One region of the Photobacterium sp. GB-50 genome, then DNA from elsewhere that is predicted to be linked to it. Evidence: predicted binding sites of a transcription regulator. Region 1 holds the regulator's gene; each other region holds the start of a gene.
The links. Region 1 encodes CRP, which controls carbon source genes, mostly activating them, when cyclic AMP is high. Its sites were predicted from a motif close to TGTGANNNNNNTCACA; they were not measured.
Positions count from the first base shown of each region.

Region 1 (3,291 bases):
TGAAGATGGCACTGGCCGCTTTCGCCGTTATCTACACACATTTGACGAAGCCGTACCCTACAACCAAATGCCCGGAACGTTTACTCCGTGGCAACAGTTAGCAGAAAACACTGATTTACTCTTTTATGAAGGCTTACATGGTGGGGTTGTCGATGGCGAGATCCATGTCGCACAGCATGTTGATCTTCTTATTGGAATGGTACCCATTGTTAACTTGGAGTGGATCCAAAAAATTGTTCGTGACACGAGAGATCGAGGGCACTCTCGCGAAGCGGTGATGGAGTCAATCGTTCGCTCCATGGACGATTACTTAAATTATTTAACTCCGCAATTTTCACGCACACATATCAACTTTCAACGTGTACCAACCGTTGATACCTCAAACCCGGTGAGTGCCAAAGGGATCCCAAGCTTAGATGAAAGCTTTGTTGTGATCCGATTTCGCGGTTTAAATAATGTCGATTTTCCGTATTTACTTTCCATGATCCAAGGCTCATTTATGTCACGTCATAACACGCTTGTCGTCCCTGGTGGAAAAATGAGTTTTGCAATGGAATTGATCATGCGCCCCCTTATCGAGAAACTGATTAATACAGGGAAAATCAGTTAAGTTTGCACAAACGAAAATAAATAGAAAAAAGGTTGGCACAAACACCAACCTTTTTCATCTCAATCATTATTAAGCAGTGATGATTTCATACGAATGAGTCAACTTAACCTTTTCAGCAATCATCAAGCATACAGAGCAATATTTCTCTAAAGAATCAGCAATGGTGTTAGCCACTAAGGTTTCATTTAAATCAAAACCTGAAACAATAAAATGCAAATTGGCTGCGGTAAACAAACGTGGCGCTTGCTCTCGACGCTCAGCTGAAATAAGAACCTCACAACCCACAATATTTTGCGCTTGGGATTGTAAACCACTGACAACATCTACTGAGCTACACCCTCCCGCCGCCATTAATACCAATTCCATTGGACTTGGAGCTTTATCCCCTCCATTACCATCCATGACTACACTATGACCGGAGCTAGATTGACCTAAAAAAGTCATATCTTCTACCCATTTTACTCGGGACTGCATCGCTTAATCCTTATTCAAACGCCCAATAATTGTCTCTAGTCTTATTGATTAAATAATGAATGTAAATCCTAATTCTCCGCCTTAATAACAACTTTTTTCCTCTCTAAAAATCGTCGTAATAATCATTACTTATCGCACCACTTAAAATTATCTCGCCGCATTGTGATCCTGTGCACAGTTATCCATATGAAATGAACGAATCTACTAGATCAATATCAAGAAAAAGGCGCAGAAAAAGGATACACTCTAACTTATTCAAGTTAGCTTGCAGCCCAGCGGCTGAATGGATACCCTATCAGTAGGCAGTTTTTTTTCTCGTGATAAAAGTTAGAAAAGAAACCAATGCTGTTGGGCAACAAATGCAGAGGAAGTTAGTAATATGGTTCCAGGTAAACCGCAAACAGATCCAACTTTAGAGTGGTTTCTTTCCCATTGTCATATTCACAAGTACCCATCGAAAAGTACGCTGATCCACGCAGGTGAGAAAGCAGAAACGTTGTACTACATTGTGAAGGGTTCTGTTGCTGTACTAATCAAGGATGAAGAAGGTAAGGAGATGATCCTTTCTTACCTAAACCAAGGTGACTTTATTGGTGAGCTTGGCTTATTCGAAGAAGATCAAGAGCGTACTGCTTGGGTTCGTGCGAAAAGTCCTTGTGAAGTAGCAGAAATTTCATTCAAAAAATTCCGTCAGTTAATTCAGGTTAACCCTGATATTCTGATGCGCTTATCTGCTCAAATGGCAAGTCGCCTACAAGTGACAAGCCAGAAAGTAGGTGATTTGGCATTCTTAGACGTTACAGGTCGTATCGCACAGACATTGCTAAATCTTGCAAAACAACCAGATGCAATGACGCACCCTGATGGCATGCAGATTAAGATCACTCGTCAAGAAATCGGTCAAATTGTTGGCTGTTCTCGTGAAACAGTGGGTCGTATTCTGAAAATGCTTGAAGAGCAGAACCTTATCTCTGCTCACGGTAAGACGATTGTTGTTTACGGTACGCGTTAATTTTTAACGTCTTTAACCGTACGAAAAAAGCCGCACACTGTTGCGGCTTTTTTATTTCTTATTGATTAATAATCCCCCCATAAATACCTTTAAAAAGTGTGTCATTAATGCCATTAATTAATTTGTATTGCTCAAATTAAATGCTAAATTCAAGCAATGAATGGAGTTCATCTTTTTTTGGTTTTTATATGGATATTGAACGTTTTGCCCCGAATAGCTACACCACTGTACCTGGTGCTATCGCTCCTCAACCTACAACTATTGAGATGACAGGCTTTAGTGACCGTCGTTGTTATTTAGAACAGCAAACAGGTTTACGTCGCTGTCCTGTTGAAGACAGTGGTATTTGGGGATCGCCCCTCGATAATTAACAGATTTAAAAAAAAGCAGCCAATTGGCTGCTTTTTATTGCCTTGTTTACACTGTTCAAGAGTTATAAGTACTTTCAAAGATCTTATCTGCCGAAGCTTCAACAAATCCGGTATAAATCTCACCATCAGGCTGTAAATAACGTTTAGCAAACTCATAAAATCCGCCAGAGACCAACATCTCACCATCAGAAAACGTGACCATGACTTTATCAGCCATGGTTGCTGATTGCTCTAACATCACAGTAGGATCGCCTTTTACCGCACCTCCCGCCTGATTAATGTCAAAACCACTTGATTCGAGAAAATGGTTCACTTCAGAAATTTCATTAAATTGCTCAAGCTGATTAATATCAATAGTAAAATGATTAGCACCAAAACCATGCGCTGCCACCCACCCTGCATATTCACTTTCTGCATTTAAAAACTGATAACTATCACGGCTTAATTGCCATGGTTTACCTTGAGAAAGAAAAGCAGGATCAGCAAAATAAGCATCATCAACTTGATCGACAAGCTGACGTACTTCTGTTTGTAACTCTGTTGAACATAATCCTAATTGCAGTTCACTAATAAATACTTTAGGCGCAGCAGGATCGGGATGTTCAAAGTGCTCTGCATATAACTTTTTCGCTTTGAAATGATATCGACCTTTGGGTTTATAACCTACCGCAATAAAAGGGGCCGCTAATCTTGCTAAACCACATTTCGGTAGTGCAAAAGTACGCAACGCAATATGATCATTTCTAAGTGGCGCATCTTCGGTAAGTAATTGCCGAATATTCAGCGCTGAAGGGCATAATCGCTGAGTATAATCTTGCCATAAC
Region 1 covers NZ_PYNX01000009.1:17,278-20,568, forward strand. The annotation lists gene C9J41_RS12740 (phosphoribulokinase) at 1-610, shown strand, start outside; gene C9J41_RS12745 (OsmC family protein) at 680-1,084, opposite strand; gene crp (cAMP-activated global transcriptional regulator CRP) at 1,464-2,096, shown strand; gene C9J41_RS12755 (hypothetical protein) at 2,285-2,467, shown strand; gene C9J41_RS12760 (DUF1338 domain-containing protein) at 2,523-3,291, opposite strand, start outside.

Region 2 (3,291 bases), on a different contig from region 1:
TACCAAAAATGTGTGGAATGTTATGTGCATTTAAAGTTTCAACAACCAGTTCAGCACCAGAGACGGTTTTATCCGACATATAAGCCTCAAAATTATATTTATTAAGTTAATAGGCTCAGGACATTGTTCGTGAATTCGAATTTTATGTGATGAGTGGCACAATTCTATACATTCATCATACAAATCAAATAACTGAAAATGAAAGTTAAATTCTCAATTTACAGATAAATAAGGGGAGGGGGAATTTACGATGTAATAAAAATGCCAGCCTTCATATTAGAAAAGACCGGCATTTTAAGGGAGGAATGGCAATGACAACGATTAAATCATGATGCCTGCAATTAACGCTGATAGAAAACTAACGAGCGTTGAACCGTAAAGCAAACGTAAACCAAAACGTGCGACCATATTACCTTTTTCTTCGTTCACCCCTTTTACAGCACCAGCAATAATACCGATAGAGCTAAAGTTAGCGAATGACACAAGGAAGATAGAAACAATACCTACGGTGTGCGGTGTTAATTCACTTACTTGTTTTTGTAGTGACAGCATTGCTACAAATTCGTTAGCAACAAGCTTGGTTGCCATGATACTACCTGCTTGTAGGGCTTCATGAGCAGGGATACCCATGATCCATGCAAATGGATAGAAAGCGTAGCCAATAACATCTTGGAAGCTAATACCGAATGCAGCATCAAAGCCGGCATTAATCATTGAAATTAGCGCGATAAAACCAATCAGCATTGCCGCTACAATAACCGCGACTTTAAAACCAGTAAGAATATATTCTCCTAACATTTCAAAGAACGTCAGTTTCTCACCACTTTCAGCCGCCATCATCTCATCAATATTCATCTCTGCTTCGTGGTCATATGGGTTAATGATAGAGAGAATAATGAAGGTACTAAACATGTTTAGAAACAAGGCTGCCACGACGTATTTAGGATCGATTAGCTTCATGTAAGAACCGACAATAGACATCGATACGGTTGACATGGCTGTTGCCGCTAACGTGTACATGCGACGCTCAGACATTCTACCGAGAATATCTTTATAGGTGATGAAGTTTTCAGATTGACCGACCATTAAGGCACTAATAGCGTTAAAGGATTCAAGTTTACCCATGCCATTAACTTTTGATAATAAATATCCAAGGCCTTTTATGACATATGGCAAAACTTTGATGTGCTGAAGAATACCAATCAGTGCTGAAATGAATACGATTGGCATTAGAACACTTAAGAAGAAGTTAAAGCCATCATTGTTAGATAGGTTACCAAAGACGAAATTTGTCCCTTCTGCGGCAAAATTGAGTAATCCATTAAATCCATCAGCAAACTCTTTAACGATCCCTGTACCCATTGAGGAGTTAAGCAAGAAGTAGGCTAATCCCATTTCAATAAGCAGTAGCTGAATAATATATCTGTACTTGATGTTTTTACGGTTATTACTTGCAACAAGTGCTAGGGCTGCGATAACGATTAACCCTAAAACAAAATGTAGATAGACCATGTTTGGTTGCTCTCAGTGTGATTCTTATCAAGATATATACTTATGTTTAAATATTTCTTTCTCTCTAAAAGTGACTTAAGTCTCACTTTTTGGTCGCGTAATTTTCTGTCACTATTACGTGCTTAGATGAATTACGATTGCGGCAAACGATTGCAGTTCGAAAGAGCCCTGTCATTACTGGGTTATCGTTATACGCTCATATAACTGTATCATCAACATGCCAAATGAGCATAACTGTGAACTGAATCTCACCTGTAATATGATTGAAAAATACTTTTTAGTGGTTTTGGAATATCGCAGTAGTCCAATCGGTAAAAACACGATGATTAAATAGGCAATTGTAGTCTCTGTGTATATCAAATGTTATTTTTTATTATGTTTAATAAATATGGAAAATAATATTTTAGATAAATAAATTTCAGAATTTTTTAAATATGATTCAATGCTGCACTTAATATTCATTTGTCTTACAAAATGAAATATTATATTCGTGATAATTTAGTGGAATAGAAACGATGAAAAAATCCTCTAAAAATCGTAAGCTATGGTACTTCCATCGACACGATCAGCGTAATGAAACAAGATTGAATAAAAGCTTAAAGGCTAAATAATGCATGTATGGCTAACTTACGTTGATCGTCTAAACGAAAGGCGACTCAACGTAAGTAAGTATACTTATTCAAGAATGGTAGGGACATTAAACCGGTAAGGTGGAACAAAAGGTCGGACACCTTTCTGGCGGTATTTTTTTAAACGCATTAATTGTTTATAGACAATGTAATAACGATTTATATTTGTAACGTAGACAACAGGTTGTTTGCCTATATATCTCCTGGTAATAATTTCAACATTATTAAACCATATATCAGGGTTATAGCCTTTTTCCTTTGCATAACGTCGCATTTTTCTAATATTGCCAGGTCCTGCATTATAAGAGGCGAGTGTCATATACATTCTATTATCATAGGTTAGACTGCTATCATCTAAGTAATTATTTTGGATATAGCGCATATACTTTATACCCGCATGAACATTATTACTTGCTATATAAATGTTAGGAATATTTATATATCGATCTCTTGCTGTACTTGGTAGTACTTGCATGATGCCAACGGCACCTTTATTGGAGACTTTATGCTGATTAAGCCCTGATTCTTGGAAACCCTGAGCCATCATCATTAAATAATCAAAATCATATTCCGTAGAATATTTAAAAAACAGATCAGAAAGTTTTTCCATTTTATCCATATTACTATGGTTCAATAGGTTTGTTATCCAGCCTTGATTATTTAAATACTTGTTATAAATAACATTTCCTAATAATGACCCTGATTTTATTTGTTTAATATACCTATTAACTAATTTCATTAATTTAGGGCTATCTTTTCTCATTGCCCAGGCTATTTCAGCATTTTTCCTTAAAACGAAAGCAGAATTCATGCGTAATTTTGGTAATATCTTGTTCCATATTTTCATCTTATGATCATCTAAAACGGTCATATTCATCAACCCGAGATTAACCATTTCCAACAACTCATAATCTTGCAGTGTTTCTTCTAAAAAATGGATCTTCATTGGCGCTAGGCGTTGGAGTAATAGACGATTATTGACTTCAAGTAGGCTTTGATAGTAGCTCGAACTTTTTCTTACCCAGATATCTTGATTGCTTAGTTGCTCTATTTTTGTAATTTCAGGTGAATCAATATTATTAATAATAACTTCTGAAATATTGGTAAGTACAGGCTCACTAAAGGCGACTTGCTTTTTTCGCTGTTCAGT
Region 2 covers NZ_PYNX01000002.1:444,109-447,399, forward strand. The annotation lists gene alsS (acetolactate synthase AlsS) at 1-79, opposite strand, end outside; gene C9J41_RS04630 (NupC/NupG family nucleoside CNT transporter) at 322-1,512, opposite strand; gene C9J41_RS04635 (lytic transglycosylase F) at 2,188-3,291, opposite strand, start outside.
Region 2: C9J41_RS04630 (NupC/NupG family nucleoside CNT transporter) is a predicted target of CRP. The motif match lies at 1,582-1,597, and genes of this name have one in related genera.

Region 3 (3,291 bases), on a different contig from region 1:
AACGTGCAGCGCCAACTTTCTCTTTCAGTAATACACCTGAGCCAATAGTTGCAAATAACGGTGAAGTCATAAGCAGTGCAATGCCTTGCCAAATAGGAACAGGATAGGCAAGTGCCCATAGCCAGAGTTGGATACCAATCACCGCAAGAAAGACACGGAAACAGTGCTGGAAGAATTGCTCTGTCTTTAGTGAACGGCGAATACCCATGGTTCTCAGCCATGGCAGCATAGCCACCAGTGCAACAAAGTATTGGATTAACGCAAAAGTAGTTGAAGAGACATGGAGCTTAATACTAAGAAATTGTGCAAGGCTATTTACAATCGCAAAGGCAAGGCCTGCAGAAAGCATCCATCCGGCACCTTGGACTGGGTTATGAACTGGGGTATGTGAATCAGACATTAAAAATTGGTTTCGTCAAAAAAGCATAGCGAGATAATACGCTTTTGTTTTTAGATAGCCAATATAACTGATTGTGTTGAATGCAATAGGCAATAAAAAACCGCCTATTATGGCGGTCTTACATCAACAGATATTGCTAGCACTAACGATTAGTAAGCAACATAAGTCATTTGAATATCAGGATTTAGTGCTTCTAGTAGTGCTTGAGTACGCGCTAATTGACTGATTAGGCTTTCTGCACTTTCTACTAATGCCGCTTCAACTAATTCAGATAGTTTGTAACCTGACATATTCATGTTGATTAGCGCAACTTGTAGCGGTGGTAGGCTTGGGTTAAATGCCGCATTTTCAGCATACATACCCACAAAAACACGACCATCTTTAGCTTTTAATGCAACACCACTGAAGTTCTTAGAGTACGGTGCATGAGAGCGGTTTGCAGCATCACAAGCAGCAACAGCAAGCTCTGATTGCTCAGCAATCGTAATACCATTATTAATGTCGCTTAATAGCGCATCTTTAATACCAAGATCAGCAGGGCCGAAAGATTCAGGCAGGTATTGTTGCAGTGTCATAGGTTGACGTTCTGGAAGTTGAATAACTAAATCTTGCGCCGTATTCAATTCATTCATGAACTGACGACAGTGACCGCAAGGGCTGTAGTTAATCGTTACGTCTTTAATGCCTGTTTCACCTTTGATCCAAGCATGGCTAATTGCAGATTGCTCAGCATGGATCGTACACGCCATACTTGCGCCTACAAATTCCATATTTGCACCGAAATATAGGCGACCAGATGTACCACGAACAATAGCACCAACATAGAAATTAGAAATAGGAACAACAGCGTAAGCAGCAGCAACAGGAAGGAGAGCAAGACGAAGATCAGTATCAGATAAATTAGTTTGGGAAACTAACTGTTCAAATTGTTCAGGACTAATTGTTGAATCAAAATCTTTATCTTCAATAATTGGTCGTAAAGCTGATGCAAGCTCTTTAGGTAATTGACCTAATGCATCCATAACTTTTGCGTGCATTGGTGTGTTACTCCGTATTGTTGATGGAGAAACATTCTAAGTTAATTGTCATCAATCAAGTGTGATTTGAGTCACATTAATAATGATAGTGCAGGATGGTATACATTATCGAGAGCGAACTCACACATGTAAATGTAATTTTTCCTGTAATAAATAGTTATCAAAACATTATGAACTTAAAACTAATAAGAATTAGTGTTTAAGCTCATAACATGAGATAGGAATAACTTAGTGGAAAAACAGGTGTTCTAAAATAGGGAACATGATGGGAGCGAGTAACGTTGTCATGATCCCACAGATCACTAACGCTAATGAGCTAAATGCCCCTTCTTGATAATTTTCTTCGACAGCTTTTGCTGTACCTAAAGCATGAGATACCGTACCAATCGTTAACCCTTTTGCTAACGGATGGTAAATACGGACCAGTTTCATCACTGGATAACCTAACACTGCACCAAATAGACCAACAATAATAACCATTGCTGCTGTAATCGCAGGAATCCCGCCAATTTGTTGAGAAGCGGCCATCGCAAGTGGTGTGGTAATAGATTTAGGTAAAATACTGGCTGCAAGTTGAGCATCAGCACCCATTAAAAACGCAATGGAGGTACCAAATGTCATCGACAAGATACTACCAACAAAACAGGCACTTAAAATGGTTTTCCACTTACGCTTAATTAAAGGCAGTTGCTGATATAAAGGTAAGGCTAAGGCCACTACCGCAGGACCTAACAAATAGTTAATTATTTCGTTATCTGCAAAGTAGGTTTCATACGGCACCTGTAACCAATGCAGTGCTGCGATTAAAATAATCAGCGAAATGAGCAATGGATTAAAAAGTGGATTACGAATCTTCATTGCTAAATAGCGCATGCTGTAAAATACCACTAGCGTTGCAACTAACCAGATCATGACTCTTTTTCCTTATGATGAAGCGCAAGGCCGATCACAAGCAATACAATTAATGTGCTGCCTAATGTGCTCGCAAAGATGATAGTTGCATTGTGCTTAATTAAACCAAGGTAGTTTATTAAGCCAACTCCAACAGGCACGAATAGCAATGCCATGTGTTTGATGAGTAAATTACAGGTTTTATCGACCCATTTTGTTTTGCATATGCCAGTAACGAGGCTAAAGAACAGTAAAAACAAGCCAATAATACTGCCAGGGATCGGCAAATGAGTCAGATGTTGTATGCCTTGACCAAGTAAAAAGCAAAACATAACAATGGCAAAAGATCGAATGTAATCCATAGTAAAAAAAGTAATGCTAGAAAATTTTATTTATCATACAAATAAACGTGTTATTTGTCACACAAAAAAGAGCGTTATTTAGATAATTCGTTAAAAAATGTAGATCGCGTGATATTTATTGATGCTTAATTCCACAAAAATAGACCAATGAGCGCGGCAAGTGTCAAAAGAATCGTCACTTTTAGCCAAATAAAATCGATTACCACATACTTAAACCATGCCTTATTGAATAACAATGGCTTTTTTTTAGAGGGGGTAGCACGAGGGCAAGGACGGGTAGTAAAAGGCAGTCGACGTGATGTTTTCGAAGGTAATGGGACACGAAAGCCATAGTGAGGCACAACATGGATAGGTATCGCCATTACTCCGTTACATTGTAACTTACCTGTGAGTGATACCAGTAGTAAGTTCAAGTCATAATTGTGATCACTGGTTTCTTCAAACGCATCTAATGATGTAAACGTTTTACGGTAGAGTGAATCGGCTCCAATCACTTCTCCAGCGCAGAGACATAACACTTCTAATAACCGAGATTCTTCTCGCGTTAATAACGTTTGCGTATGATCTTTCCATATCAATAGATGCTTTTCAGGAAAAAAAT
Region 3 covers NZ_PYNX01000008.1:70,225-73,515, reverse strand. The annotation lists gene C9J41_RS12185 (DMT family transporter) at 1-400, opposite strand, end outside; gene cdd (cytidine deaminase) at 550-1,437, opposite strand; gene C9J41_RS12175 (CidB/LrgB family autolysis modulator) at 1,666-2,349, opposite strand; gene C9J41_RS12170 (CidA/LrgA family protein) at 2,346-2,690, opposite strand; gene C9J41_RS12165 (hypothetical protein) at 2,816-3,291, opposite strand, start outside.
Region 3: cdd (cytidine deaminase) is a predicted target of CRP. The motif match lies at 1,547-1,562, and genes of this name have one in related genera.